4 regions of the Streptomyces sp. NPDC055243 genome follow, and region 4 is predicted to be linked to each of the others. Evidence: riboswitches for the same ligand, from Rfam matches in the RefSeq annotation. Region 4 holds a riboswitch; each other region holds the start of a gene.
What was found. Region 4 has a riboswitch for cobalamin ahead of ACIGXX_RS31535 (energy-coupling factor ABC transporter permease). Riboswitches for the same ligand answer to the same signal wherever they lie in the genome.

Region 1 (7,310 bases), on a different contig from region 4:
CGAGAACCTCCAGACGTACGTCGAGGACTGGAAGTCGGCGACCGGTAGCTGAGAGTTCACCGTCGCACCCTTGGCCCCGGGTGTTCGGTAGCGAAAAGATAACGGGTATGGACCCAACGCCCCTGGTTCTCCGGGGGCGTTGGCATGTGCCACCCCTCTGCATCAGCCCCCTCACGAACCGGAGGACCACGTGTCGTCGCACGGCATATCCCGCCGCTCGCTCCTCGTCTCCACCGCCGCCATCGCAGTGGCCGCGGGTCCCCTCGCCGCCGTCGCCAGGGCCGCGGCCAAGACCCCGAAGGTCCTGGTCATCGGCCTGGACGGCGCCCTGCTCAACAGAATCAAGGACGCCGACGCGCCCGCACTCAAGGGCCTGATGAGCGCGGGCCTGACCGCGCCGAGCAGCATCTACGCCAATCCGCTCGCGCCCACCTCGTCGGGTCCCGGCTGGTCGACGCTCATCACCGGCGTCTGGCCCGACAAGCACAGGGTCGTGAACAACGAGTTCACCGGGCACAACCTCGCCGCGTACCCGGACTTCATGACGCGGATCGAGGCCGCGAAGCCCGCCCTGCGGACCTACGCCGTCTCGTCCTGGGCCCCGATCACCGACATCATCTTCTCGGCGAAGGTCGACGCCCGGGTCTCCACGCCGTCCGCCGAGTACGACGCGGGCACCACGAGCCGCGCCGTCGCCGAGGTCAAGAGCGGCAACCCCGACGCGGTCTTCGTCCAGCTCGACAACATCGACCACGCGGGCCACGACAGCGGCGCCGCGAGCCAGGCCTATCTCGACGCGATCCACGGCGCCGACACCCAGGTCGGCCGGATCGTCGCCGCGGTCAAGTCCCGCGCCACGTACGGCTCCGAGGACTGGCTCGTCATGATCACCGCCGACCATGGGCACACCGACCCCGGCGGCCACGGCGGCTCCAGCTGGCCCGAGCGCCAGACCTTCATGATCGCCACCGGCGGCGGGGTCACGGCGGGCTCGGTCCGCCATGACGTCCGCATGCCCGACATCGCCGCCAGCGCGCTCGCCCACCTCGGCATCGCGATCGACCCGGCCTGGGGCCTGGACGGGCGTCCCGTCCAGCAGCCCACGCCGGACGCGTTCGACGCCCTGCGCGCCCAGCTGACCGGTCCCGTCGACGAGACCGGCATCGGCGGCGGGGTCATCGGCTTCACGCACACCCCGCCGAGCGGCTGGAGCGTCGACAACTCCAGGATGGGCGCGGGCGGCATGACCGAGTGGCGCGGCTGGTCCTTCACCACGGACGAGTTCTGGACCAAGGCCGAGCGCGACCAGCGGCGCGAGCTCAACATCCGCGCCCGGAACGTCTTCGCGGTCGCCGACGGCGACGAGTGGACCGACAAGTCCTTCTCCGGGACGTTCGACTCGACGCTGGTCAGCCCCTCGTACACGGTGCGGGGCGGCGCGAAGGCCACCCTCACGTACACGACGTACTACCGCCAGGAGGCCCCGCAGAAGGGCGAGGTGCTCGTCTCGTACGACGGAGGGGCCCCGGTCACGGTGAAGACGTACACCGCGGACACCCCCTCCGTCGTCGAGAACATCGCCCTCCAGGTGCCCGCCGGGGTCACGAAAGCCCAGGTCCGCTTCCGTTACACCGGCGGCAACAACTGGTACTGGGTGATCGACGGGGTCACGATCACCGCTTCCTGATTAGGCTGTGGGGCGTCGGCACAGAGCTGTCCCGGCGTCCCACCGTTACCTTGCTCAACGGAGACCGCAGGAGTGCACCCCATGGCAGAGCGCAAGCCCATCGAATCGTGGCTCACCGACATGGACGGCGTACTCATCCACGAAGGCGTTCCGATCCCCGGCGCCGACGCCTTCATCAAGAGGCTCCGGGAGTCCGGGAAGCCCTTCCTGGTCCTGACGAACAACTCCATCTACACCGCGCGCGACCTCCAGGCCCGGCTGAACCGCATGGGCCTCGAAGTGCCCGTCGAGAACATCTGGACCTCGGCGCTGGCCACCGCGAAGTTCCTGGACGACCAGCGGCCCGGCGGCACGGCGTACGTCATCGGCGAGGCAGGGCTCACCACCGCCCTGCACGACATCGGGTACGTCCTGACCGACCACGACCCGGACTACGTGGTGCTCGGCGAGACCCGGACGTATTCGTTCGAGGCCATGACCAAGGCCGTGCGGCTGATCAACGGCGGGGCCCGCTTCATCTGCACGAACCCCGACGAGACCGGGCCCTCCACCGAGGGGCCGCTGCCCGCCACCGGGGCCGTCGCCGCGCTGATCACCAAGGCCACCGGGCGCAACCCCTACTTCGCGGGCAAGCCGAACCCCCTGATGATGCGGACCGGGCTCAACGCCATCGGGGCGCACTCCGAGACCAGCGCCATGATCGGCGACCGCATGGACACCGATGTCCTGGCCGGTCTCGAGGCGGGGATGGAGACGTTCCTGGTCCTGACGGGGCTCACCTCCCGCAAGGACATCGACCAGCACCCCTTCCGGCCCTCCAATGTCGTGGACTCCATCGCCGACCTGGTGGACCGCGTATAACCACCCGTTTGCCGCACACGGGAGGCGTGTGATGCCGCCGCGCGTGAACCTCGGAACAGGAGGTTCACGATGCGTAGAGGAACACTCACCCTGCGTGGCATAGCCGGGGCGGCTGTCCTCGCCGCGCTCCCCGTCGTCGCCACGGTGCCGGCGCACGCCCATGAGCAGGACAAAGTGCGTGCCACGGTCACCCCGTCCACCGCCGAGCCCGGGGCCAAGGTCGAGATCAGCGTCTCGGGGTGTGAAGGGACGACCGGGTCCGCCGGGTCCGGCGCGTTCACGGGGGACGCGAAGCTCACCGGCAGGGACGGCGAGAAGTACTCCCTGAACGGCTCCGCCACGATCCGCAACGGCGTCGAGGGCTCGTACGACATCACCGTCATCTGCGACGGCCACCCCCACCAGGGCGTGGGCACCGTGCAGGTCGGCCGGCACCACACCGCCCCCGTCTCGCCGGTCCGCGCGGGCGGCGGCGGCACCGCGCAGCTGGCCGCGCACGCCCAGGAGGCGGGGCCCGGCACCCGGCACGCGGTGATCGGCCTGGTGCTCGCGGGGGTGGCGGCCGTGGCCGTGGCGTTCCGCAGTGTCCGCCGGCGCCGCTCCGAGTGACGGGCGGCCACTGACATGTCGGGCCACGAGGGGTCGGCGGGCCACGGGCGGTTCCTCACCGGACTCGCCTGGGCGCTGGTGCTTGTCGGGCTCTGGCTGTGGGGCAGCGAGATCACCGACGTACGCGGCGGTGTCTCGGAGCCCACGAACGGTGACGTGGCGGCGGTGGGCCGGCCGTTCGCCGTCGAACTCCCGGACGCGCACGAGCCGTTGGGTGCGGCCAGGCCGCTGAGCGTGGACGTTCCCTCGCTGAAGGTGCGGGCGCCCGTGATCGCCCGCGGGCTCGACCGGGACGGCGCCATCGATCCGCCGCCCTTCACCGAGGCGGCCTCCGTCGGCTGGTACGGCGGCGGGACGCGCCCCGGCGCCGAGGGCACCTCCCTGTTCGTGGGCCACGTCGACACCGAGACGCGCCCCGCCGTCTTCTACGACCTCAGCGCGATGCGGCCGGGCGAGAAGATCCGGGTGACCCGGGACGACGGCTCGGTCGCGGAGTTCACCGTGGACGACGTCCAGGTCATCAGCCGGGACCGCTTCGACGCGAAGAAGGCGTACGGCCCCCACGAGAAGGGCCGCGCCGAGCTCCGCCTGATCACCTGCGGCGGCACCTTCGACCGGACCGCCAAGACGTACTCGGCGAACGTGGTGGTGTCCGCCTACCTCACCGGGGTGGGGCCGTAGGGGTGGCGCCCGGGCGCGAGGGCACTCCCGCCGCGCTCGCGCCCCTGGCGCCACCCCTGACGGCCCCTTCCCGGACGGCCCGCAGGCCCAGGGCCCCGAAGACCGCCGCGAACACGGACCAGAGCAGGGCGTGCGAGGCGACCGAGAGGACGCGGAAGTCCCACAGGAGCGCCGCGTCGACCGGGACCGGGTCGGGGTTGTCCGGGAGCAGGAAGAGCGCGGCCAGGACGGCGACCGTCGTGAGGGCCGCCGCGAGCTGCCGCGCCGGGACGGATCTGGCCGCGAGACGTACGTACACCTGCCAGGTCAGGAGCGTGCCGAGGACGCCGATCGCGACGGCCGCGAGCCACATCGCCTGGCGCTCGCCGACCGTGCCCGCGTCGCCGACGCCCGGCGGGTTCGCCGGATAGCGCAGGCCGGGCAGCAGCGAGAGGGCCAGGAAGGCCGCTCCCGCGAAGGTGAGGGCGCGCGGCCACGGAGCCGCGTACGGGTCGCGGCGGTGCACCAGCGCGTACGCCACGGCGAACAGGACGCCGACGGCCAGACCGGCGACGACCGCGGTGACCACCAGGCCGCCGTGCTGGGTGGAGCGCGTGAACAGCTCCTCGTGGTGCCGCGCGGCGTGCGCGTGTTCCTGGGCGGCCGTCCGCTTCTCCTCGGCGCGGATCGCCCGGTCCATCAGCGGCTCGGCGAGGAGCAGGGAGAAGAGGCCGGCGGCGAGGCCCGCCACGCCTCCCGCCACGAGACCCCGGCCGAGCAGGGGCAGAACAGGTGAGGACGAAGGGGATGGCATGGTGCCGTGTCCGTCCCCGGTCAATGGCAGGGGGCGCCGAAAAGGTGCCTGCCGTCGTGGGCGAACTCGTGGAGATGGCCGCCGGTCGCCGAGAGCAGCGAGCCGTTGTCGAAGAAGACGGCGTAGAGCGCGACCAGCGCGATGACGACCGCGGCCGACGCGATGAGCCAGTCGCGGGCCGAGGCCGTGGCGGCCTGCGCCGCCGTGCTTTCGGTGGGCGATGGCGCGGCGTGCAGTGACATGTCGAAGCGCCTCCTCCTGGGGTTTCCACGCCCCGAAGCAGGAGTGCGACGGCTCAGTTCCTGACTTCCGCACGCCACGCGGGCGTTCGGTCACAGTGGCGGGACCGCCCCGGAATCGCACCGGGTTCCTGCAACCGTCGCCTCGATGTATGGACTTGTCCCGGAGAGCCCCGGATCGGGAGCAACCCGGCCCGGTCGGCGGCCCGCTCCCCCCGGAGCCGTCGACCGGGCTGGTCCTCGACCGCGCGCGCACGAGCTGCGGGAGTAACCCGGCGCCGGCGCGGGAGGTTCGGTGGCCAACCCCGCAATACGGGATGGACGATCAGGCCGGGGGCTTGGGCCGTTGAGACGACTCTAGAACGGATGAGCGCTGGAGCCTAGGGGTGGTTTGACGCCAAGTCGTGACCCGCTTCCTCTCCGTGATCGCCGCAGGTGGTGGTGGTTCCCGGGATGACCTTCAGGAAGGTTCGGACCAACTGCCGCGCAGCACCGTGTCGTCGAGCGATCCCTTGATCACTTCGGTGGCGACCAGCTCCATGACCAGCCGTTCTCTACGCGCGTACCGTCGCAGCGCCTGGAAGGCCTCGTCCACACCCGTGTGCCAGCGTTCGGCGAGTATGCCTTTGGCCTGTTCGATGCGTACGCGGCTGGTCAGAGCGCCCTGGAGCTGTGTGGCGAGGACCCGATACTCCGTGTAGGCGCGGTGATTGTGCAGCCCCAGCGCGGCGGCGTCGGCGATCGCCTGCGCCAGACGCAACTCCCCGTCGGTGTGCGGGACCAGGGTGGCCTCGGGCACGAAGACGTTGAGCGCGCCGAGCAGGGCCTCGCGCTGGCGCAGCGGAACCGCGTAGGTGATCCCGATGCCGCGGCGGCGGGCAAGCGCGGTGAACTCCGGCCAGCGCTTGGCGGGTTCGGCCGTCGCGAGCCGCACCGGCGGCACGGGCAGCCCGGTGCCGAGGCTCTCCACGCAGGGTCCGCCGCTCTGCTGGGCCCCCAGCAGGTCGAGCGCCAGGTCCCGTGGGTGGCCGCCCGCGGCGACCGAGTGTGTGCCCGCGCCGTCGAAGATGACTCCGGCGGCAGTGGCGTCGAGCAGCTCTACGCAGTGGCCCGCGACCCGGCTGAGATAGAGATCCGGGTCGAAGTCGTCGTCCAGTGTGTTCGTGGTCTCCACCAGGACTTCGGCCAGCCGTAGTTCAGAGGTGTGATCCCGCATGATCTCCTCCCCATGAGCGCCACCCCGCGCCCTGCGCCTACCCCCGGGCGCCGAGCTGTAACAGGTCTCCAACAGGTCTCCGCAGCCGACGGGCGGGCCTCGTGGGCCGGGAGTGCGTATGTCAGGATTGAGAATCGGACAGTGCACCCAAGGGGGAGTGGATGTACCACAAAGGCACCGGCCGCGGTCATCGGATCGCGGCCCGGGGGGTGAAGGCTGCGGCGGCGTTTGCGGGGGCGGCGCTGCTGCTGTCGGGGTGCTCCTCCGATGACGGCTCGGGCAACGAGGAATCGTCGGGACAGCCCATCAAGCAGCAGCCCAAGGGCTCCGACCCGTACTGGGTCAACCCGGAGGGGAACGCGGCCAAGCAGGTCGCCTCGTACGAGAAGGACGACAAGAAGGACGACGCCGAGCTGATCCGCAAGATCGCCGAGCAGCCGGTCGCCGAATGGATCGTCCCGGAGAACGCGGAGGAGCAGTCGCGCGGCTTCACCGAGGCCGCCGAGAAGGCCGACCGCGACGCCCTGTTGGTCCTCTACAACATCCCGCACCGCGACTGCGGCCAGTATTCGGGCGGCGGCGCGGCCGACGGCAACGAATACAGGAAGTTCATCGACCAGGTCGCCGCGGGCATCGGCGACCGGCGGGCCACGGTCATCCTGGAGCCGGACGCGGTGCTCCACATGGTCGACAACTGCACGCCGGAGGAGTTCCACGAGGAGCGGTACGACCTGCTCAAGGGCGCCATCGAGAAGCTCAAGTCCCTGAAGAACACGAAGGTGTACCTGGACGCGGGCAACGCGGGCTGGAAGAACCCGGACTCGCTCTGGGAGCCCTTGAAGTGGTCGGGCGTCGAGCAGGCCGACGGTTTCTCGGTCAACGTCTCGAACTTCCAGACCACCGAGGCCAGCACGGAGTTCGGCAAGAAGCTCTCGGCGAAGATCGGCGACAAGCCGTTCGTCATCGACACCGCGCGCAACGGCAACGGCCCGTACACCAAGGGCAAGGACACCTGGTGCAACCCGCCGGGCCGCGCGCTCGGCGAGGCGCCGACCACCAAGACGTCCGACCCGCTCGTGGACGCGTACCTCTGGATCAAGCGGCCCGGTGAGTCCGACGGGACGTGCAGGGGCGGGCCGAAGGCCGGTCAGTGGTGGCCCGAGTACGCGAAGAGCCTCGCGGCGGCGGCCAAGTAGGAGCGCCCCGCAAGGGGCGCGGGGAACT
Region 2 (7,310 bases), on a different contig from region 4:
TGGCCACCGGCTCCAGCGGAGCCTTCGTGTCGGCCGAATGGGCGCGGGCCACCAGCTTGTAGACCATCGAACAGGTCGGGTGCCCGGACCCGGTGACGAGCTGCGTGCCCACGCCGTACGCGTCCACGGGCGCCGCGGCCAGCGAGGCGATGGCGTACTCGTCCAGGTCGGAGGTCACGACGATCTTCGTCTTCGTCGCGCCGAGCTCGTCCAGCTGCTGGCGCACCCGGTGCGCGACCAGGAGCAGGTCGCCGGAGTCGATGCGCACGGCGCCGAGCTCGGGCCCGGCGACCTCGACGGCGGTGCGGACGGCCTCGGTCACGTCGTACGTGTCGACGAGCAGGGTCGTGCCGGGGCCCAGGGAGTCGACCTGGGCCTGGAAGGCGTCGCGTTCGTTGTCGTGCAGCAGGGTGAAGGCGTGGGCCGACGTGCCGACCGTGGGGATGTCGTAGCGGAAGCCGGCCGCCAGGTCGGACGTGGTGGCGAAGCCGCCGACGTAGGCGGCGCGCGACGCGGCGACGGCCGCCAGCTCGTGCGTACGCCGTGCGCCCATCTCGATCAGCGGGCGCTCACCGGCGGCCGAGGCCATCCGGGACGCCGCGGCCGCGATCGCCGAGTCGTGGTTGAGGATGGAGAGGATCACCGTCTCCAGGAGCACGCACTGGGCGAAGGAGCCCTCGACGCGCAGGATCGGCGAGCCGGGGAAGTAGACCTCGCCCTCCGGGTAGCCCCAGATGTCGCCGCTGAAGCGGTACGAGGAGAGCCACTGGAGGGTCGCCTCGTCGACCACGCGGCGCTCGCGCAGGAAGCCGATGACGTCGGCGTCGAAGCGGAAGTTCTCCACGGCGTCCAGGACCCGGCCGGTTCCGGCCACCACGCCGTAGCGGCGCCCCTCGGGCAGTCTGCGGGTGAAGACCTCGAAGACGGAGCGCCGATCGGCGGTGCCGGCCTTCAGGGCGGCCTGCAGCATCGTGAGCTCGTAGTGATCCGTGAAGAGCGCTGTCGACGGAACATCCACCGGCAGCCCAAGGTCCGCTGTGTTCATACGAAGGATGCTACCCCGCATCTCGTCACTCTGACGATTTCGTGAGTCCATTTGTGCGAGGGCCCCCTGCGAGTGGCAGCATGGGACAAGTGAGTACGGCTCCCGCAGAGATCACCCGCCCCGAATCGGACGAAGAGACCTTCGCCGTTCCGGAGCCGGACGTCCCATGGATCACGCTGGTCCACAACGACCCGGTCAATTTGATGAGTTACGTGACCTATGTGTTCCAGTCCTACTTCGGGTACTCGAAGGAGAAGGCCACGAAGCTCATGATGGACGTGCATCACAAGGGCCGTGCCGTCGTCTCCACCGGCTCCCGCGAGGAGATGGAGCGCGACGTACAGGCCATGCACGGGTACGGGCTGTGGGCCACCCTCCAGCAGGACCGGAAGTAGCGACGCATCTGATGCCAGGACAATTCGAAGCCATTCCCGGGGGCGGCGCGGCCGTCGCGCTCGACGAGGTCGAGATCTCGATCATCCGGTCCCTCGCCGTGCAGCTCCTGGAGCTGATCGGGCCGGGCCCGGCCGAGGACGCCTCCGACGACCCGCTCGCGGAGCTGTTCGCGGAGGGCCCCAGCGAGCCGCCCACCGACCCGGTCCTCCAGCGGCTGCTGCCGGACGCGTACGGCGGTCCGGGCAGCGAGAAGGCCGACGAGGAGGAAGTGCGGGCGTATTCCTCGGAGTTCCGGCGCTTCACCGAGAACGACCTGCGGGCCAAGAAGCGCGACGACGCCCTGGTGGTGATCCGCTGCCTCGACGCCATGACGTCCAGGGGCGAGGGCGGCGCCGTCCTGAAGCTGTCCGCCGACGAGTCGCGGCACTGGCTCGGCGCGCTCAACGACCTGCGTCTCGCGATCGGCGCGCGCCTGGAAGTGACCGACGAGGACGACACGGACGTGCTCTACCAGCTGCCGGACTCCGATCCGCGCAAGCCGATGGTGATGGCCTATCTCTGGCTGGGCGGTCTGCAGGAGACCTTGGTCGGCACGCTCATCGACTGAGGCTGAGGGCCGAGGGCTGACGGCGAGGGCTGAATGTCACAGCAAAGTCGTTGTATGTAGCAGCGGTTACCTCGCGTTCGCTCAGCGGACGCTCAAATCCGGATAACGATCGTGTCACTTCATTGCCCGTGTTTGACGCGTCAGGGGAATTTTGTCCGGTTCTTCTCGTGGTGTGGGCCACACGCGGATGAACCGATCACTATTGCGACCGTGATAAATCTTCACGACCACTCGGTGACGCCACCCATGTCACCGGTGGCGCTCGGGCCGGCAGACCGCCGGTAGCACTCCATCCATATCCGGGGGGATCAGGACCTGATCCGTGGCCATGACGCAGACTGCGGGCTCACGGATCTAGCGTGGAGAAAGGCGTCACCATGACCTCAGTGCAGGTCGAAGAGCATCACGACGGCAATGAGGCCGACGGCGCGGGCGGTTCGCCCGGCTCGTCAGGCGAGGGTTATCAGCGCGGGCTAGGTGCCCGGCAGATCCAGATGATCGCGATCGGCGGTGCCATCGGCACCGGCCTGTTCCTCGGCGCGGGCAAGGCCATCCACAAGGCCGGTCCGAGCCTCATCCTGGCGTACGCCATCGCCGGCCTCGTCATCTTCTTCATCATGCGGGCCCTGGGCGAGCTGCTCATGTACCGCGCCGTGTCGGGCTCCTTCTCGGAGTACGCGCGTGAATTCATCAGCCCGTTCTTCGGGTACGTGACCGGCTGGACGTACTGGCTCTTCTGGGTCGTGACCGGCATCACGGAAGTCACGGCGGCGGCCCAGTACATGCAGTACTGGACGCACGGCTCCATTCCACAATGGGCCTACGCGCTGATCTTCACGGTCATCCTGTACGGCGCCAACCTGATCTCCGTGAAGCTCTTCGGCGAGCTCGAGTTCTGGTTCTCGATGGTCAAGGTCACCGCGATCATCGGCATGATCCTCATCTGCGCCGGCGTCCTCACCATCGGCTTCTCCGACGCCGGTGACACCGCGTCCGTGTCCCACCTGTGGGACCAGGGCGGCTTCTTCCCGAACGGCATCGGCTCCACGCTGATGACGCTGCAGATCGTGATGTTCGCCTTCCTCGCCGTCGAGCTCGTCGGCGTCACCGCGGGCGAGTCCAAGGACCCCAAGACCGTCCTGCCCAAGGCCATCAACACCGTGCCGTGGCGCATCGCCGTCTTCTACGTCGGCGCGCTCATCATGATCCTCTCGGTCGTCCCGTGGACCACGTTCCAGCCGGGCGTCTCGCCGTTCGTCGCGGCCTTCGAGGAGATGGGCCTGGGCATCGGCGCCGCCATCGTCAACTTCGTCGTCCTGACGGCCGCGCTCTCCTCCTGCAACTCCGGCATGTACTCCACCGGCCGCATGCTGCGCGACCTGGCGCTCAACGGCCAGGGCCCGAAGTTCTTCACCAAGCTGACGAAGAACGGCCTGCCGCTGGTCGGCACCACCTTCTCCGCCACGCTGATGCTGGTCGGCGTCTGGATCAACTACCAGTGGCCGGGCGAGGCGTTCAACTACGTCGTCTCCTTCGCGACCATCTCCGGCATGTGGGCCTGGATCATGATCCTGGTCTGCCAGATCAAGTACCGCCGCAAGGCCGACCGCGGCGAGCTGCCGCAGTCCACCTTCCGGGCGCCGGGCGCTCCGTACACGAGCTGGTTCGCGCTCGCCTTCATCGGGATGGTCATCGTGATGATGGGCATCGACAAGGACGCGCGGATCTCGCTCTACGCGGCTCCGGTGTGGGCCCTGATCCTCGGCGTCGGCTACCTGATCATGCAGAAGCGGGGCGCGCAGCCCGCGGGCGGCGACAAGGCCGAGCCGCAGGACGCGGTGAAGTAGTGCCGTAACACCCCTCGTCCCAGCATGTGGGCCCGCTCGTACCATCCTTCGGTACGGGCGGGCCCTTCTGCTTATCCTGGCTGCCATGCTGACCCTGACCCAGGCCCTCCACGACCAGATCGTCGCGCACGCGCGCCAGGACCACCCCGACGAGGCCTGCGGTGTGGTCGCGGGCCCGGAGGGCACCGGCCGCCCCGAGCGCTTCATCCCGATGCTGAACGCGGCCCGCTCGCCCACGTTCTACGAGTTCGACTCGGGTGACCTGCTCAAGCTCTACCGCGAGATGGACGACCGCGACGAGGAGCCGGTGATCGTCTACCACTCGCACACGGCGACCGAGGCGTACCCCTCGCGCACGGACATCACGTACGCGAACGAGCCGGGCGCCCACTACGTCCTGGTCTCCACGGCCGACGCCGACGACGCGGGCGAGTTCCAGTTCCGCTCCTTCCGGATCGTCGAGGGCGAGGTCACCGAAGAAGAGGTGAAGGTCGTCCAGGCATACTGAGCTTCACCTTGAGGCGGCAGGACCCAGGAAGCCGGTGCGAATCCGGCACGGTCCCGCCACTGTGACCCCACCCTTCGCGGGCGGGGCAGTCAGGAACTGACCTGCCGCCCTCTTCTCCCACGACGCAGGGGACGCGGAATCCCCTGGAGGAGGCAGCTCAGCCATGTCCCGTCCCCTACGCGTGTTTGTCGCCGCGGCGCTGCTGGTCCCGCTCGCCGCGTGTTCGTCCTCCGACGGCACCGACGCGAAGCCGCAGGCCAAGACGCGGGGCTTCCCGTACACGGTCACCAACTGTGGCGTGAAGACGACGTACGAAGCACCGCCGAAGCGCGCCGTCACGATGAACCAGCACGTCACGGAAGTGATGCTGGAGCTGGGCCTGAAGGACCGCATCGCGGGCACGGCGTACCTGGACGACAAGGTCCTGCCGAAGTACGCGAAGGCGTACGCGGACACCCCCGTCCTCGCCAAGGAATACCCCTCGTACGAGAAGCTCCTGGCCGCCGACCCCGACTTCGTCTACGGCGGCTACGCGAGCGCCTTCCAGGCGGGCGAGGGCCGCAGCCGCAAGGCCCTGGCGAAGTCCGGCATCGAGAGCCGCCTCAACGTCGAGGGCTGCGCGAAGCGGGCCGTGTCGATGGACGACGTCTACCAGGAGGTCCGCGAGGTCGGCAGCACGTTCGGCGTGCGGCAGCGGGCGGACGAGTGGGTGGGCGCGGCCAAGCGCGAACTGTCCGCGACGGAAGCGAAGTCGAAGTCCAGGAAGCCGATCCCGGTCTTCGTCTACGACAGCGGCGACAAGACCGCGTTCACGGCGGGCGGCCGGGGCATCGGCAACGACATCATCGAGCGGGCCGGCGGCCGCAACGTCTTCGCCGACCTGGACAAGTCCTTCGGCGACGCGTCCTGGGAGTCGGTGGTCGACCGCAAGCCCGAGGTGATCGTGATCCTCGACTACGGCGGCACGACGGTCGCCCAGAAGAAGAAGCGCCTCCTGGACGACCCGGTCCTCGCGGACGTCCCCGCCGTCAAGCATCAGCGCTTCGCGGTCCTGCCCCTGTCGGACACGGTGGTGGGGGTGCGGGCACCGGGGGCGGTGAAGAAGCTGGCGGACCAGCTGTGAGGGGGCGGATTCAGCCCGTCCGGCGTTTGAGGACGAACTCGGCGGAGCCGGTGATGACGGCGACCAAGGCCCCCGCGCCGGAGCGGCCCGCGGCGGAGCCGCACATGTCACAGCCGGGAAGGGGCGGGGTTGGGGAAGGCCCCGCCAGGATCACACCGACCCGCGGACGGCTGCGCTACACGACAGTCATAGCGGCGCTCTGCGCAGCCCTCGCGGCGGCAGTCGTCGCGGGTCTCGCGCTGGGCTCGGTCCGCATACCCACGGCCGACGTCCTTCAGATCCTGACGGGCGGCGCGCAGCCCTCCCCGTTCCGCACCATCGTGCTGGACGTGCGACTCCCCAGGGTGCTGCTCGGCGCAGCCGTAGGCGCCGGGCTCGCCGTCATCGGCACCGTCCTGCAGGCCCTGGTGAGGAACCCGCTGGCCGATCCGTTCCTGCTCGGCGTCTCCTCCGGTGCCTCCGCGGGAGCCGTCGCCGTCATCGTCCTCGGCAGTGTCTTCGGCCTGGGCGCGGGGCTGGCCACCACCGTCACCCTTCCGGCCGCCGCCTTCGCCGGCGCGCTGCTCTCCCTGCTCGTCGTCTACACCCTGGCCAGGTCCGGCGGCGGAGGCTTCGCCACCGGCCGGCTGATCCTGGCCGGGGTGGCCGTCTCGTACATCCTCTCCGCCCTGACCAGCCTGATCCTGATCATGGCCGACAGCACGGACCACCTGAAGGAGGTCCTGTACTGGACCCTCGGCGGCCTCGGCAGCGCCCGCTGGGACATGCTCGCCCTGCCCGCCGCCGCCCTGATCGTGGGCACGGCGCTGCTCGTCGCCCTGGCCCGCCCGCTCGACCTGCTCCTGGTGGGGGAGGAGGGCGCCACCGTCCTCGGCCTGGACACGGCCCGCTTCCGCGCCGCCGTCTTCGTCCTCGCCTCGCTCCTGACCGGCGTACTCGTCGCGTACAGCGGAGCCATCGGCTTCGTCGGCCTGATGGTGCCGCACGCGGCCCGGATGCTGGTCGGCGCCGCGCACCGGGCGCTCCTGCCGGTGGTGGCCCTGATGGGCGCGGTGTTCCTGGTGGCCGCCGACCTCGCCGCGCGCACGGTCGCCGCCCCGCAGGACATCCCGGTCGGCGTCCTGACGGCGCTGACCGGCGGCCCCTTCTTCCTGTGGATGCTGCGCAGGAACCGTACGGAGGCGACCGCATGAGCAGCCCGGCCGTACTCGGCACCGAGTCCCTCACCTACGTCGTGGACGGCAGGACCCTCGTCGACGACGTCACCCTGCACGCCGCCCGCGGCGAGACCATCGGCCTCGTCGGCCCCAACGGCAGCGGCAAGACCACCCTCCTGCGCTGCGTCTACGGCACCCTCACGCCCACCGGCGGCCGCGTGCTCCTGGACGGCGACGACCTCGCCGCCCGCTCGGCCAAGGACCGCGCCCGCCGCATCGCCACCGTCCCGCAGGACGGGCACACCGGCTTCGAGCTCACCGTCCGGCAGATCGTCGCCATGGGCCGCTCCCCGCACAAGCGCTTCTGGGAGGCGGACACCGCGCGGGACGACGTCCTGGTCGACGAGGCCCTGGAGCGGGTCGGCGCCGCGGATCTGGCCCACCGCGCCTTCGCCGGGCTCTCCGGCGGCGAGCGCCAGCGGGCGCTGGTGGCGAGGGCCCTGGTCCAGGAGCCCGCGGTCCTCGTCCTGGACGAGCCGACCAACCACCTGGACATCCGCTACCAGCTGGAGATCCTCTCCCTGGTCCGCGACCTCGGCACGACGAATCTCCTGGCCCTGCACGACC
Region 3 (7,310 bases), on a different contig from region 4:
GTGCCCCCGGTGCGATGAAGGGGAGGCCGGACGGGGGGCCGTTCTCGATCAGGCCGAGCAGCGCGTCGGTGTCCGCGTGCTCCTCGATCAGATCGCCGAGCAGATCGAGCTGCTCCTCGCGCAGGGCGCCGAAGCTGGTGTCGGGCGCGGGCACGAAGCGGCGTCCGGCGGCGCGGGCGACCTCGGTCAGGAAGCGGCGCCGGAACGCGTCGCTCTCCAGGGAGCCGTGCCAGTGCGTGCCCCACACCTCGCCGACGCGGCAGCCGTCCAGGAAGGGCTCTCCGCCCAGGACTTCGGCGACGCCGTGATGGATCTCGTACCCCTCGACGGGTTCGCCCAACGCCTCGCCGACCGGCCGCGCGAGGGTCTTCTCGCGCTCGAACCGCACGCGCACGGGCAGCAGCCCGAGCCCGTCCACGGCCCCCGCCCGCGACTCGACGTCGTCCTCGATGTGCTCGCCGAGCACCTGGAAGCCGCCGCAGATCCCGAGCACGGGCCGCCCCTCGGCGGCGCGCCGCGCGATGGCGTCCGCGAGACCGCGCTCGCGCAGCCACTCCAGGGCGCGCACGGTGCCGCGCGTGCCCGGCACGACCACGAGATCGGCGTCGACGAGCTCGTCGGCCCGGTCCACGAACCGCACCACGACGCCGGGTTCGGCGGCCAGGGCGTCCACGTCCGTGAAGTTCGACATCAGCGGCACGGCACAGACGGCGACCCGCAGCACGTCCTCACCGACCGGCGGGGTGACGGCGGACTCGCGCACGGCGCCCCGCAGGGACACCCGCAGGCCGTCCTCCTCGTCGATGCCGAGGCCGTGCTGGAAGGGCAGCACACCGAACGTGCGCCGCCCGGTGAGCCCGAGCAGCATGTCGAGCCCGGGTTCCAGCAGCGAGACGTCGCCCCGGAACTTGTTGACGAGATACCCGGCGACCAGTTCCTGGTCCTGTGCGCTGAGCAGCGCCGTCGTCCCGAAGAAGGAGGCGAAGACGCCACCGCGGTCGATGTCGCCGACGACGAGGACGGGGAAGCGGGCGGCCCGCGCGATCCCCATGTTCACGATGTCCGTGCGCCGCAGATTGATCTCGGCGGGGCTGCCCGCGCCTTCGCAGATCACGGCGTCATAGCTGCCCCGCAGTTCCTCCAGGCATCCCACGACGGTGGAGAGCAGCGCTTCCTGCCGTCCACCGTGGTAGCCGCGTGCGCTCATCTCGCCCACGGCCTTGCCCATCAGGACGACCTGGCTGCTGCGGTCGCTGCCGGGCTTGAGCAGCACGGGGTTCATCAGCGCGCTCGGCTCGACCCGGGCGGCCTGCGCCTGCATGGCCTGGGCCCGTCCGATCTCGGCGCCTTCGCGCGTGACGAAGGAGTTGAGGGACATGTTCTGCGCCTTGAAGGGCGCGACGGAGACCCCCTTGCGGGCCAGCCACCGGCAGATGCCCGCGGTGACGACGCTCTTCCCCGCGTCCGATGTGGTCCCGGCCACGAGCAGTCCACCACTCACGAGGCGCCGCCTTTCCGCATAGTGCTCACCACTGCCGCGACCCCCAGGGCCAGCAGTCCGACCCGCCGCGACAACCGCACGGCCCGCTCGATGTCCGTCACGTCGACGGCCCGCCCGCTCGTGTTCAGGACGGGCCGGTGCTCGACCCGGCCTCCGTACGAGAGGCTCCCCCCGAGCCGTACCCCCAACGCCCCGGCGAAGGCGGACTCCACGGGCCCCGCGTTGGGGCTCGGATGCTTGGCCGCGTCCGCGCGCCAGGCGCGCAGGGCTCCCTTCGGAGCGTCCCCGGCGACGGCGGCCAGCACCGCGGTGAGCCGGGCGCCCGGCCAGCCCAGAACGTCGTCGAGCCGCGCGGAGGCCCACCCGTAGCGCCGGTACCTCACGGACTTGTGCCCGACCATGGCGTCGAGCGTGTTGACGGCACGGAAGGCGACCAGCCCCGGCACCCCGCCGACGGCGCCCCACACGAGCGCACCGACCACCGCGTCGGAGGTGTTCTCGGCGACGGACTCGACCACGGCCCGCGCGATGCCGTCGGCGTCCAGAGCCTGCGGATCGCGCCCGCACAGATGCGGCAGCCGCTCCCGCGCCACCTCGACGTCCCCGGCGGCGAGCGCCCCGCCGATGGCCCGCGCCTCACGCCCCAGCGAGGTCCCGCCGACCACGGCCCAGGTCGTGGCGGCGGTCAGCGCGACGGACGCGGCGCGTGAGTCACGTACGAGAGAAGAGGCCAGGGCGGCGGCACCGGCCGCGCCCCCGGCGCACACCACGGCGTGCAGGGCGCCCCACCCGCGGTGGTCACGCCACAGCACACGCTCGACGGCGCCCGCGGCCCGGCCGAACGCGGCGACCGGGTGCCCGCGGCGAGGATCGCCGAGCAGCAGGTCACCGAGGAGGCCGGCGGCGGCGCCGTACGCGAAGTCGCGGTCGGCACGCACGGGTTCAGCCGACCGGAAGGAGGAGAGGAGCGAGGGGCCCGGCCTGGAAGGGCAGGGGCACAGAGACCGGCAACGGGCGGCCGCGCATGGCGATATGTCCTCACTCAGGGTGTCCGCGCCCTGGTTCGACGTGACCGGCGGCGAGAGTTCCTGGCTTCCGAGGAGGGGGCTCCCCGATGACAGTGGCGGGACCGCGCCGGATTCGCACCGGCTTCCTCTCCTGCCGCCGTAATGGCTCCGGCAGTCCACCACGCCCGCGAACGCCCGTCAACTTGCCGTTGACCTGGTACGGGAGAGTGTGCCGAGGCCCACATGGGGCCGGTTTCCCGGCGTCGGCGTGCGTCGGCGCGGGCCGGGCACGGCGGACACGCGAAAGCCGGGTGGGACGCACTCGTCGAGGCGTGTCCCACCCGGCTCCCGTGAGGCCGAAGTGCCGTCAGGCGACGATCAGGTAGATCCCGTACGCCACGGCCGCCAGGCAGAGCGCGAAGCACGCGTACGCGCCCGTGCGTGCCGCCACGGGGACGGTGCCGGCGGTGGTGCCGGCGGTGGTGGAAGAGGCGCCGGACGTGGCCGCCTCGCGCTTGGAGAGGCCGACGATGCCGAGGGTGAACAGGCCCACCAGGGCCACCGTCACCCCGAGGCTGACTCCGAACACGGAGCCGAGAGCTGCCCAGTCGATGTTCATGGTGAGTTGTCCTTACACCGTGGCGGGCCGGGCGGGATCCGCCACGGTGCCGGTCGGGGCCGGGATGGTGGCCTTGACGAAGTCGACGTCGGCGCTTGCCACGGCCGACCCGGTGGGCGGCGGCGAGACGGCGGCCATCGCGGTGGTCACGACACCGGCGGGCTCGGCGCCGGAGGGGCCGCCGATCTCGTCGTCGGCGACGTTCGTGTGGTCGACGGCGTTGCGCCGGGAGAGCACCCAGATCACGGCCGAGCCACCGATGAGCAGCGCGGCGGTCGCCGCGACGCCCCAGGGGCCCTGCTTGGTGAGGAACTCCGCGCCCGCGCCGACCAGACCGGCGGCCGGGAGCGTGAGGCCCCAGGCGACGAACATGCGGGTCGCCGTGGACCAGCGGACCACACCGCCCTTGCGGCCGAGGCCCGCGCCCATCACGGCGCCCGAGCAGACCTGGGTGGTGGAGAGCGAGAAGCCGATGTGCGAGGAGGCGAGGATCGCGGTCGCGGCGCTGGTCTGGGCGGCGAAGCCCTGCTGCGGCGCGAGGTCCGTCAGGCCCTTGCCCATGGTGCGGATGATGCGCCAGCCGCCGAGGTAGGTGCCCAGCGCGATGGCGACACCGGCCGAGACGATGACCCACATCGGGGGGTTGGCACCCGGGTTCAGGACGCCGCCGGTGATCAGGGCGAGCGTGATGATGCCCATCGTCTTCTGCGCGTCGTTCGTGCCGTGCGCCAGCGAGACGAGGCCCGCGGAGGCGATCTGGCCGGTGCGGTAGCCCTTGGCGGTCGCCTTGGTGTCGGTGTTGCGCCCGATGCGGTACGTCAGGCGCGTGGCCAGCGTCGCGGCGATGCCGGCGACGAGGGGCGCGGCGATCGCGGGGATCAGGATCTTCGTGACGACGGTGCCGCCGTCGATCGACGACCAGCCCATCGACATGACCGCGGCACCGATGAGGCCGCCGAAGAGTGCGTGGGAGGAGCTGGAGGGCAGGCCCACCAGCCAGGTCAACAGATTCCAGAGGATCGCGCCCACCAGGGCCGCGAAGATCACCTCTGTCTTCAGTCCGTCCTCGTTGACGATCCCGCCGGAGATCGTCTTGGCGACCTCCACCGACAGGAAGGCGCCGACGAGATTCAGCACGGCGGACATGGCCACCGCCGTCTTGGGCTTGAGGGCGCCGGTCGAGATGGTGGTGGCCATCGCGTTGGCTGTGTCGTGGAAACCGTTCGTGAAGTCGAACACGAGAGCGGTAACGATCACGATCCCGAGGAGAAGCGTGATGTGTTCCATTTACCCAGGCTTCTGTTGGACGTCAGTGGCAAGTGGAACGTAGGCAACCTGGGTGAACGGAAAGTGAACTGGGCCGGGCCGTGCGGTGACCCAATTCGGGGCACCGTCACTCCGGTTCCGCCGGGGTCCTGCCGGGGATCGGCCGGAGTGGCGGTGCGAGGCCCGGAATCCGGGCTTCCGAGGGTGTCTGGGCTACCCCCGGGCGAACCTCTTCAACTGGTTCGGCGAGCCGTTGAAGAGATTCTGGTCACCCGGCAGTCTGCCGCCGTTGTCGTACTGCCAGATGGTCAGGTGCGACCAGCCCTTGGGCAGCGCTCCCGACGTCGACGACCAGCGTGCCAGCCACAGCGGGTGATGCGCGCCGTAGGCCCGGCTGCCGCCCGTGCAGGTGTTCCACCACTTGGTGGTCGTGTAGATCACGGGGCGCCGCCCCGTCCGCCGCTTCACCTCGTCGCTGAAGGACTTGATCCAGTTGACCATGCCGGTCCTGCTCATGCCGTAGCACTTCCGGCGGCTGTACGGATTGTGCTCGATGGCCAGGGCCGGCGGCAGTGTCATGCCGTCCGCCCGCCACCGTCCACCGTGCCTCATGAAGTACGCGGTTGCCCGACTTCTTGCCCGACGACTTGCTCGGCACGGCGAAGTGACGAAGCGTGCGCCCTTGCTCTTCGCCTTCCGCCAGTCGACGTTCTTCTGGTGCGACGAGACGTCGTGCCCTCTCGCCTTGCCCGCCGCCGAAACCGGAATCTCGGCGAGGGCGGTCCCCCCGAGGGCCAGAGTCGCCACCGAGGCCGCGATGACGCGGGCGCGGTGGCGGGACGGTTTGTGGTCACGAGCCATATTTCCCCCCGGATGACGACGTATGGGACAAAACCCCCAGATGGTATTGGAAGATCATTCAATGTCGGTCGACCACCGGCCAAGCCAATCAGTGGCAAAGGGTGTTTTGTGCCGATGCGTGCTCTTACGGACTTCTGGGCTCCGCACTACGGTGGCGCGGCCCGGCGGCTGGCAGGATCACGGCATGACGGAGCAGCAGGGCGACGACCGGCAGGACGCGATGGAGCGGGCGTGGGACGAGCTGGTGGCGGCGGCCCGCAGAACGGTGGCGGACGGCCTGGTGGTCGGCACGTCGGGCAACGTCTCGGTGCGCGTCGGCGGCACGATCCTGGTCACCCCCAGCGGCGTGCCGTACGACCGGCTGGGGCCGCGGGACGCGGTCGGTGTCGACGTGGACGGCAACCAGCTCTTCGGCGATCTCGCCCCCACCAGCGAACTGCCCATGCACCTGGCGGTCTACCGCACCACGTACGCCAAAGCCGTGGTCCACACCCACGCGGTGCACGCCACCGCCGTCTCCACCCTCGTCCCCGAGCTCCCGCCCATCCACTACATGGCGGCCGCCCTCGGCGGCCCGGCCCGGGTCGCCCGGTATGCGCCCTACGGCTCCGAGGAGTTGGCCGAGAACATGCTCCGGGCGCTCAGGGACCGCACGGGCTGCCTGCTCCAGAACCACGGAACCATCACCTACGGAGACACCCTGGACCAGGCGTACGACCGCACGGCGCAGCTGGAGTGGATGTCCCGCCTGTGGCTGACGGCCAGCGCGATCCCGGGGCACGCCCCGACGCTCCTGTCCGCGGGCCAGCTGAGGGAAGCGGAGGACAGACTGCGGGGCTACGGGCAGCGCTGAGGGCGCGCGCGTCCGGCGGCCGACATCACTCCGCATCACTCCGGGAGCCCCGCCCACTGGCCCTGGCACCCCCCGGGCCGGACACTGGGCAGGTGCGCCCAGCCAAAGCGACGGCAACGGCCGTCACCGCCGTCACCACCGCCCTCCTGGGCGGCGCAGCCGCCGTCGCCGCGGGCCGGTTCGCCAGCAACGCCGCCCTGAAGGCACCCGCGGGCCGCCCGCTGCCCACCGAGCCGCGCCTCACGGTCCACTCCACGGCCGCCGGCCAGATCACCCTGACCCGCGCCCTCGCCAGCCTGCGCCCCGGCACGTACGGCCTCAGCGGCAACGGCAGCCACGCGGTGATCGGCCCCGTCCTGGACACCGCCCCGCACGCGGCGGACACCGTCGTACGCCGCCTGGAGCGCGTCACGCACGGCTCCCTGGACCCCGGCGACAAGGTCTGGCTCACCCCGCAGGTCCACATCGGCGACCCGCACGCCGCACTGGGCATCGACCACGCGGACATCGACGTCCCCGGCGAACTCGGCGGCCTGCCCGCCTGGTTCGTGCCGGGCGTCCGCGACACCTGGGTGATCACCGTGCACGGCCTCGGCACGACCCGCGAGCACCCCATGGTCGTCATGGACTTCCTGCACCGCCAGCAGTTCCCGGTCCTCGACCTCGCCTACCGCGGCGACGTCGGCGCGCCCCGCTCCCCGGACGGCCTGGGCCACCTCGGCGAGACCGAGTGGCGCGACCTGGACGCCGCCATCCGCTACGCCGTGCGCTACGGCGCCGAGAACGTGATCCTGCACGGCTGGTCCACCGGCGCCGCCATGGCCCTGCACGCCGCCGCGTACTCGGCCCTGCGCGACCGGATCAGCGGACTCGTCCTCGATTCCCCGGTGCTCAACTGGGAGACCACCCTGCGCGCGCTCGCCGCGGCCCGGCGCACGCCGGGCCCGCTCCTGCCGCTCGCGGTGCGCGCCGCCCAGGGCCGCACGGGCCTGCGCGGCGACCGCATCCTGGAGGCCGCCCACCCCGAGGTGCTCAAGGTCCCCACGCTCCTCTTCCACGGCCCCGACGACGTGATCGCGCCCTGGGCGCTCTCCCGTCAACTGGCCGCGCGGCGCCCGGAACTGGTCACTCTGCACACCGTTCCGGATGCGCCCCACGGAGCCATGTGGAACGCCGACCCGACGGGCTACGAAGAGGCCCTGC
Region 4 (7,310 bases):
CCGCCGGTGGCCACCAGGAGCGCGCCGCCGGTCAGCCGGTCGAGGGCCGCGAGCGCGGGACTGTCCGCCCCGCCCAGCAGGCGCACCGCGTCCGCGTAACTCATCCCCCTGGGCACCGGTCGCCTCCCAGCTCCGTGACGGAACGGCCAGTGCGTCCATCATGGCGGGCGGGGCGGCCATGCGTCCCCACATGGCCGCCCCGGTCCGCTTGTTCGGGTCAGCGACGCTCGGGCAGTTCCGCCCTCACCTCCCGTGCCGCCGCGACCAGGTTCTCCAGGGAGGCCCGGGTCTCGGGCCAGCCGCGGGTCTTGAGGCCGCAGTCCGGGTTCACCCACAGCCGTTCGGCGGGGATGGCCTCAAGTCCCTTGCGCAGCAGGGCCGCCGCCTCCTGCGCGCTCGGTACGCGCGGGGAGTGGATGTCGTACACGCCGGGACCCGCCTCGCGCGGGTAGCCGTGCTCGGCCAGTTCGCGGGCCACCTGCATGTGCGAGCGGGCGGCCTCCAGGCTGATGACGTCGGCGTCGAGGTCGTCGATGGCCTGGACGATGTCGCCGAACTCCGCGTAGCACATGTGCGTGTGGATCTGGGTGTCCGGGCGTACGCCGCTGGTGGTGAGGCGGAAGGACTCCGTGGCCCACTCCAGGTACGCGGGGTGCTCGGCGGCGCGCAGCGGCAGGGTCTCGCGCAGAGCGGGCTCGTCGACCTGGATGACCGAAGTGCCCGCCGTCTCCAGGTCGTCGACCTCGTCGCGCAGGGCGAGGGCGACCTGGCGCGCGGTGTCGCCGAGCGGCTGGTCGTCGCGGACGAAGGACCAGGCGAGCATGGTGACGGGACCGGTGAGCATGCCCTTGACGGGACGGTCGGTGAGGGAGTTGGCGTACGAGGTCCAGCGCACCGTCATCGGCTCGGGCCGCGAGATGTCCCCTGCCAGGACCGGCGGGCGCACATAGCGGGTGCCGTAGGATTGGACCCAGCCGTGCTGTGTGGCGAGGTAGCCGGTGAGCTGCTCGGCGAAGTACTGCACCATGTCGTTGCGTTCGGGCTCGCCGTGCACCAGGACGTCGATGCCCGCCTTCTCCTGGAAGGCCAGGACCTCGCGGATCTCGTTCCTGATGCGCTCCTCGTACCCGGCGGTGTCGATACGTCCCGCACGCAAGTCGGCCCGTGCCGTGCGCAGTTCGGCGGTCTGCGGGAACGAGCCGATGGTGGTCGTGGGCAGCTGCGGCAGGCCCAGCCGCGTCCGCTGGGCCGCCGCCCGCTCCGGGTAGGCATGTGCGCGGCGGGCGTCGGTTTCGGTGACGGCGGCGACGCGGGAGCGTACGGCCGGGTCGTGGGTGAGGGCGGAGCCCGAGCGGGACGCCAAGTCGGCGCGGTTGGCCGACAGTTCGGCCGCGATGGCGCCCGTGCCCTGGGCCAGGCCGCGGGCGAGCGTGGCGATCTCGGCGGTCTTCTGGTGGGCGAAGGCCAGCCAGCGGGCGATCTGCGGGTCGATGTCCCGCTCGGCGGTGGAGTCCAGCGGGACGTGCAGCAGGGAGCAGGACGCGGAGACGTCGACCCGGTCGGCGAGGCCCAGGAGCGTGCCCAGGGTGGACAGCGACTTCTCCAGGTCGTTGATCCAGATGTTGCGGCCGTTGACGACGCCCGCGACAAGACGCTTGCCGGGCAGACCGCCGACGGCGGCGAGGTCCTGGAGCTGGCTGGCGGCGGCCTCGGTGAAGTCCAGGGCGAGGCCGTCGACCGGTGCCTTGGCGAGCACCGGAAGCGCCTCGCCGAGCCTGCCGAAGTAGGAGCCGACCAGGAGCTTCGGGCGGTCGGTGAGGGCGCCCAGGTCGCGGTAGGCGCGCGCGGCGGCGTTGAGTTCGGCCGGGGTGCGGTCCTGGACCAGGGCGGGCTCGTCGAGCTGCACCCACTCGGCGCCCGCGGCGCGCAGGTCGGCGAGGACCTCGGCGTACACGGGAAGCAGACGGTCCAGGAGGGTGAGCGGCTCGAAGCCGGCGGCCACGCCGGGCGCGGGCTTGGCGAGCAGCAGATAGGTGACCGGGCCGACGAGGACCGGGCGGGCCGCGAGGCCGAGCGCGATCGCCTCCTTCAGCTCGGCGACCTGCTTGGCCGAGTCGGCGGTGAAGACGGTGTCCGGGCCCAGCTCCGGTACGAGGTAGTGGTAGTTGGTGTCGAACCACTTGGTCATCTCCAGCGGCGCCACGTCCTGGGTGCCGCGGGCCATCGCGAAGTATCCGTCGAGCGGATCGGTGTCGACGGCCTCGCGGTGCCGCTGGGGGATCGCGCCGACCATGACGCTGGTGTCCAGGACGTGGTCGTAGTACGAGAAGTCGCCGGTCGGCACTTCGTCGATGCCGGCGTCGGCCAGATGCCGCCAGGTGGACCGGCGCAGCTGCGCCGCGGTGTCCCGGAGGGCGTCGGCGGTGACGCGGCCCTTCCAGTACCCCTCGACGGCCTTCTTCAGTTCCCGGTCGGGGCCCTGGCGGGGGTAGCCGTACACGGTGGACCGTGCTGCCGCGGCTGCGGACTTCGCTGTCACGGAAATCTCCTTCGCGAGATGACTCCTGAGCATCCCGGGGACGGGACACGGACGCGAAGGGATGACGGACCGGATGGACCGAACGCGCGCCTGCGGCACGGTGCTCCACCTGATCCGACGCCGACCCGCCCACGAGGTCACCGGGATGTCCGCACGTGAGGGGTCACGTACGGGCAACGGGCAGGTCTTCGGACTCGCGGGCACACCTGCCGAAACAGGTTCCTACTGGCCGTCGCTTCCCGGATCCGCGCTCGGATCCAGTGCTCATGACGGCGGTCGTTCCCACTCACCGCTGCGGGGCAGTCCCGGATTCCCACCGGGTTCCCTCTTACGACGCTCCTGCCTGGCGGACAGGGCGAACCAGCTGCACCGGTCAGGCTAAGGGGTGGTCCGGCCTCTTGGGCAGTACTGATCACATTCCGGACCGTGAGGTGAGACACGGCGGCGGGGCGGTCCGCCATCAGCTCCAGGACCGTCGCGCGATCGATGGCCCGCCCACTCCTGAACCTCGCGCGAGCCGGGCGCACACGGTCGAGGCACATGGGCTGACCAGGGGCGTACGCCCTGGTCGTGTGCGCTCGCGCGTGCCACAGCCGGGGCGGTCCCGCAAGTTGTCAGGAGGCTCGATCGAGCACTAGGGTCACCACGCCTTGGTGCTCGGGAAATCCGGTGTGATGCCGGTGCGGCCCTCGCCACTGTGATCGGGAAGTCCGGCTCCAGCCCTCGCGGCAGCCACTGGGTGCTCACGCACCCGGGAAGGCGGAGTCCGGTCGGTACGACCCGTCAGCCAGGAGACCGGCCAAGGCGCGTTGTCCATCCACGAGGTGCTGGAGAGGGTCTGCTTAGCCATGCACATAGCCGAGGGTTTCCTCCCGCCGGCGCACGCGATCGCCTGGGGCGTAGCGTCCGCGCCGTTCGTCGTCCACGGAGTCCGCTCCCTGACGCGTGAGGTCAAGGAGCACCCGGAGAGCACCCTGCTCCTGGGCGCATCCGGTGCCTTCACTTTCGTCCTTTCCGCACTGAAGATCCCCTCCGTCACGGGCAGTTGCTCGCACCCGACGGGCACGGGCCTCGGCGCGATCCTGTTCCGGCCGCCGATCATGGCGGTCCTCGGCACCATCACGCTGCTGTTCCAGGCGCTGCTGCTGGCCCACGGCGGGCTCACCACGCTCGGCGCCAACGTGTTCTCCATGGCGATCGTCGGGCCATGGGCCGGATACGCCGTCTACCGCCTCCTGAAGCGGTACGACGTGCCGCTCATGGTCGCCGTGTTCTTCGGCGCCTTCGTCGCCGACCTGTCCACGTACTGCGTCACCAGCGTCCAGCTGGCCCTGGCGTTCCCCGACCCGAGCAGCGGATTCCTCGGCGCCCTGGGCAAGTTCGGCGGCATCTTCGCCGTCACCCAGATCCCGCTGGCCGTCAGCGAGGGCCTGCTCACCGTCGTGGTGATGCGGCTGCTCGTGCAGTCGAGCAAGGGTGAGCTCACCCGGCTCGGCGTCCTGCTGCGGGACAAGTCGTCAGCGGCCGTGACCGCAGGGAAGAACGTGACGGCAGAGAAGAACGTGACGACGGAGAAGCAGACGGAGACGGGGGCCAGCGCCTGATGAGCCGCAACGCGAAGATCAACACTCTGCTCCTCCTCATCGTCGCCGCGCTCGCCGTGCTGCCGCTGGCGCTCGGTCTCGGCGACGACGAGAAGGAGCCGTTCGCCGGGGCCGACGCCCAGGCCGAGACCGCGATCACCGAGATCGAGCCGGACTACGAACCCTGGTTCTCGCCGCTGTACGAACCCCCCTCCGGGGAGATCGAGTCCGCGCTCTTCGCCCTTCAGGCGGCGCTGGGCGCGGGCGTCCTCGCGTACTACTTCGGTCTGCGCAAGGGACGCCGCCAGGGCGCCGAGCTCGCACTGGCCGAGAAGGCCGCCACAGCCGGGAAGGCCGCCACGGAGCGGACCGCCGACGGGGAGAGCGCCCGGGCCGAGACCGAGCAGGTCTGACCCCGCGTGCTGCCCATCGACGCGGCGGCGCACAGCAGTCGCTGGCGCCGCCGCCACCCCGTGGACAAGGCCGTGCTCGGCCTCGGTTTCACCGTCCTCGCCGTCTCTCTGCCGCCCTGGCCGGGTGCCGCCCTGGTCCTGGTCGCCGCGCTCGCCGTACTGCTCGGGCCCGCCGGTGTGCCGCCGCGCAAACTGTGGCGCGCCTACCGCGTGCCGCTCGGCTTCTGCGTCACCGGCGCCCTGACCCTGATCGTGCAACTCGGCGGCCCCGAAGGGTTCGTCACGCTCGCCGACGGCGGCCCCGCACGCGCGGGCGGTCTGCTCCTGCGCACGTCGGCGGCCTCGCTCGGCGTCCTGCTCTTCGCCTTCACCACGCCCATGTCGGACCTGCTGCCCCGCCTGGTGAAGGTGGGCGTACCGGCGCCGGTGGTGGACGTGGCCCTCGTCATGTACCGCATGAGCTTCCTGCTCCTGGACTCCATGAGCCGGATCCGGCAGGCGCAGGCCGCGCGCCTGGGCCACACCACCCGGGCCGCCACCTGGCGTTCGCTGGGCGGCCTCGGCGCCACCGCGTTCGTGCGCGCCTTCGACCGGGCGGGCCGGCTGCAGGCCGGGCTCGCCGGGCGCGGCTACGACGGGACGCTGCGGGTGCTCGTGCCCGAGGCGCGGATCTCCCGCCGCTTCGTGGCCGTCAGCGCGGTACTCCTCACGGGCCTGGTGGCCCTCACCCTCGTACTGGAAAGGCTTCTTCCATGAGCGAGCCGAGCGCTCCTCGCGAACCGGGCGGGTCCTTGGTCGCTCTGCGCGCCGCTTCCTACGCCTACGAGGACGGGCCCACCGTGCTCAGCGGCCTGGACTTCGACGTCACCGAGGGGCGCGCCCTCGCGCTGCTCGGGCGCAACGGCAGCGGCAAGACCACTCTCATGCGGCTGCTCAGCGGCGGACTCCGTCCGGACCGGGGCGGATTGACGCTCGGGGGCACGCCCGTGACGTACGACCGCAAGGGCCTGACCCGGCTGCGCACCACCGTTCAACTGGTCGTCCAGGACCCGGACGACCAGCTGTTCGCCGCCTCGGTCGAGCAGGACGTGTCCTTCGGGCCGCTCAACCTGGGGCTGCCCGATGCCGAGGTGCGGGCACGGGTCGCCGAGGCGCTCGCCGCGCTGGACATCAGCGCCCTGGCGGACCGCCCCACCCATCTGCTCTCCTACGGCCAGCGCAAGCGGACGGCCATCGCAGGCGCCGTGGCGATGCGTCCGCGCGTACTGATCCTCGACGAGCCGACCGCCGGGCTCGACCCCGACGGACAGGAACGTCTCCTGACCACCCTGCAAGGCCTGCGGGACGCGGGGACGACCGTGGTCATGGCCACCCACGACGTGGACCTGGCCCTGCGCTGGGCCGACGACGCGGCGCTGCTCACCCCCTCGGGCGTGCGCACAGGGCCGGTCGGCACGATGCTGGCCCACCGCGACCTCCTGGCACAGGCGGGCCTTCGGCTGCCGTGGGGGATCGCCGTCGCGGAGCTGCTGCGGACCAAGGGCCTGCTGGCCGGGGCGGGCGAAGGGCCGCGCACCCCCGAGGAGTTGGCGGCCCTCACGGCTCCGGCGATGCCCGGCGCGTCAGCCGGCTGACCGGGCCGGGGCCGGGGTGCGGCCGGGCAGGAGCGCCACGGCCAGCAGCGGGACCGCGGCGAGCGCGAGCCACGGCACCCAGGGCGGCAGCCCCGCGTCCAGGAGCGAGCCGGTCGCGGCGCTGCCCGCGAGGACGATCAGACCGGACACCGAGGACATGGCGCCGGTGTACAGGCCGAGCCTGCCGTCACGCGTGAGATCGGGGACCCAGGCGCGCGCGGCCGGGGCGACCAGCATCTGCCCGAGCGTGAGCAGGACCACGAACCCGGCGGCGGGCAGCAGCCCGGCCGCACCCGTCCAGGCGGCAGGCCGCGCGAGGGCCACGACGGCGAACCCGACGGAGATGAGCACGAGCCCGGCGGCCATGGAGCGCCGCTGGTCGAGCCGGCCCGCGGCCCAGTGGGTGACCGGCAGCTGCGTGGTCACCACCAGGATCGAGGAGAGGGCGAAGAGCCAGGCCAGCGGCGCCTGCGACCCCGCCGTGCGCTCCACCTCGGCCGGGAGGGCGAGATAGAGCTGGTTGTACGCCAGGAGATAGGCGCCGTACGCCCCGCACACCGCCAGGAAACGCCGGTTGCGCAGCATCTCGCCCACGCCTCCTCGTACGCGGATCCGCTCCCGCCCGGGGATGCGCTGGGGCAGCAGCCACAGGTGCCCGGCCAGGACGAGGACGAAGACCCCGGCCCCGGCCAGGCACACCGTGCGGAAGTCCACCGACAGCAACAGCGCGCCCAGGAGCGGACCGAGGAACGCACCGGCCTGGCCCGCCACGGTGAGCAGGGCCAGGACGCGGGTCCGCGGACCGCGGCCCTCCTCCTCCCAGAGGACGGCCTGCCGGGCGACCTCGGATTCCACGGCGGGGGAGAACAGGGCGGCGGCGAACCCGATCAGGAGGACAGCCCCGATGACCGACCAGGTTTGTTGCGCGTACCCGAGCCAGGCGAAACCGGCGATCCGCAGCACGCAGCCGCTGAGCACGACCGGACGTACGCCGTACCGGTCGGTCAGGGCGCCGCCCACGACGAACAGCCCTTGCTGGCTGAACGTCCGCAGGCCGAGCACGAGACCGACCAGCCAGCCCGCCATGCCGATCGCCGCGCCCAGGTGCTCGGCCAGGAAGGGCAGGACGGCGAAGAAGCCG

Region 1: it holds a riboswitch for cobalamin, as region 4 does, so the genes downstream of both, ACIGXX_RS19205 (CbtB-domain containing protein) here and ACIGXX_RS31535 (energy-coupling factor ABC transporter permease) in region 4, are expected to answer to the same signal.
Region 2: it holds a riboswitch for cobalamin, as region 4 does, so the genes downstream of both, ACIGXX_RS18880 (ABC transporter substrate-binding protein) here and ACIGXX_RS31535 (energy-coupling factor ABC transporter permease) in region 4, are expected to answer to the same signal.
Region 3: it holds a riboswitch for cobalamin, as region 4 does, so the genes downstream of both, ACIGXX_RS22715 (cobalamin biosynthesis protein) here and ACIGXX_RS31535 (energy-coupling factor ABC transporter permease) in region 4, are expected to answer to the same signal.

What each region holds. Positions count from the first base shown of each region.
Region 1 is NZ_JBITWR010000006.1:115,972-123,281, forward strand. Features, by position in the region: gene ACIGXX_RS19175 (2-aminoethylphosphonate ABC transporter substrate-binding protein) at 1-52, shown strand, start outside; gene ACIGXX_RS19180 (alkaline phosphatase family protein) at 191-1,687, shown strand; gene ACIGXX_RS19185 (HAD-IIA family hydrolase) at 1,769-2,548, shown strand; gene ACIGXX_RS19190 (hypothetical protein) at 2,618-3,157, shown strand; gene ACIGXX_RS19195 (class F sortase) at 3,173-3,838, shown strand; gene ACIGXX_RS19200 (CbtA family protein) at 3,819-4,631, opposite strand; gene ACIGXX_RS19205 (CbtB-domain containing protein) at 4,652-4,873, opposite strand; cobalamin riboswitch at 4,906-5,027, opposite strand; gene ACIGXX_RS19210 (ANTAR domain-containing protein) at 5,331-6,086, opposite strand; gene ACIGXX_RS19215 (glycoside hydrolase family 6 protein) at 6,248-7,282, shown strand.
Region 2 is NZ_JBITWR010000006.1:52,585-59,894, forward strand. Features, by position in the region: gene ACIGXX_RS18855 (nicotinate phosphoribosyltransferase) at 1-1,045, opposite strand, end outside; gene clpS (ATP-dependent Clp protease adapter ClpS) at 1,126-1,440, shown strand; gene ACIGXX_RS18865 (DUF2017 domain-containing protein) at 1,452-2,048, shown strand; gene ACIGXX_RS18870 (amino acid permease) at 2,426-3,895, shown strand; gene ACIGXX_RS18875 (M67 family metallopeptidase) at 3,981-4,403, shown strand; cobalamin riboswitch at 4,367-4,523, shown strand; gene ACIGXX_RS18880 (ABC transporter substrate-binding protein) at 4,567-5,526, shown strand; gene ACIGXX_RS18885 (FecCD family ABC transporter permease) at 5,631-6,719, shown strand; gene ACIGXX_RS18890 (ABC transporter ATP-binding protein) at 6,716-7,310, shown strand, end outside.
Region 3 is NZ_JBITWR010000007.1:383,021-390,330, forward strand. Features, by position in the region: gene ACIGXX_RS22710 (cobyric acid synthase) at 1-1,501, opposite strand, end outside; gene ACIGXX_RS22715 (cobalamin biosynthesis protein) at 1,498-2,439, opposite strand; cobalamin riboswitch at 2,561-2,696, opposite strand; gene ACIGXX_RS22720 (hypothetical protein) at 2,876-3,127, opposite strand; gene ACIGXX_RS22725 (inorganic phosphate transporter) at 3,140-4,414, opposite strand; gene ACIGXX_RS22730 (GH25 family lysozyme) at 4,607-5,254, opposite strand; gene ACIGXX_RS22735 (class II aldolase/adducin family protein) at 5,439-6,107, shown strand; gene ACIGXX_RS22740 (alpha/beta fold hydrolase) at 6,200-7,310, shown strand, end outside.
Region 4 is NZ_JBITWR010000013.1:15,815-23,124, forward strand. Features, by position in the region: gene ACIGXX_RS31525 (NACHT domain-containing protein) at 1-116, opposite strand, end outside; gene metE (5-methyltetrahydropteroyltriglutamate--homocysteine S-methyltransferase) at 218-2,539, opposite strand; cobalamin riboswitch at 2,701-2,919, opposite strand; cobalamin riboswitch at 3,174-3,358, shown strand; gene ACIGXX_RS31535 (energy-coupling factor ABC transporter permease) at 3,388-4,143, shown strand; gene ACIGXX_RS31540 (energy-coupling factor ABC transporter substrate-binding protein) at 4,143-4,535, shown strand; gene cbiQ (cobalt ECF transporter T component CbiQ) at 4,542-5,291, shown strand; gene ACIGXX_RS31550 (ATP-binding cassette domain-containing protein) at 5,288-6,169, shown strand; gene ACIGXX_RS31555 (MDR family MFS transporter) at 6,158-7,310, opposite strand, start outside.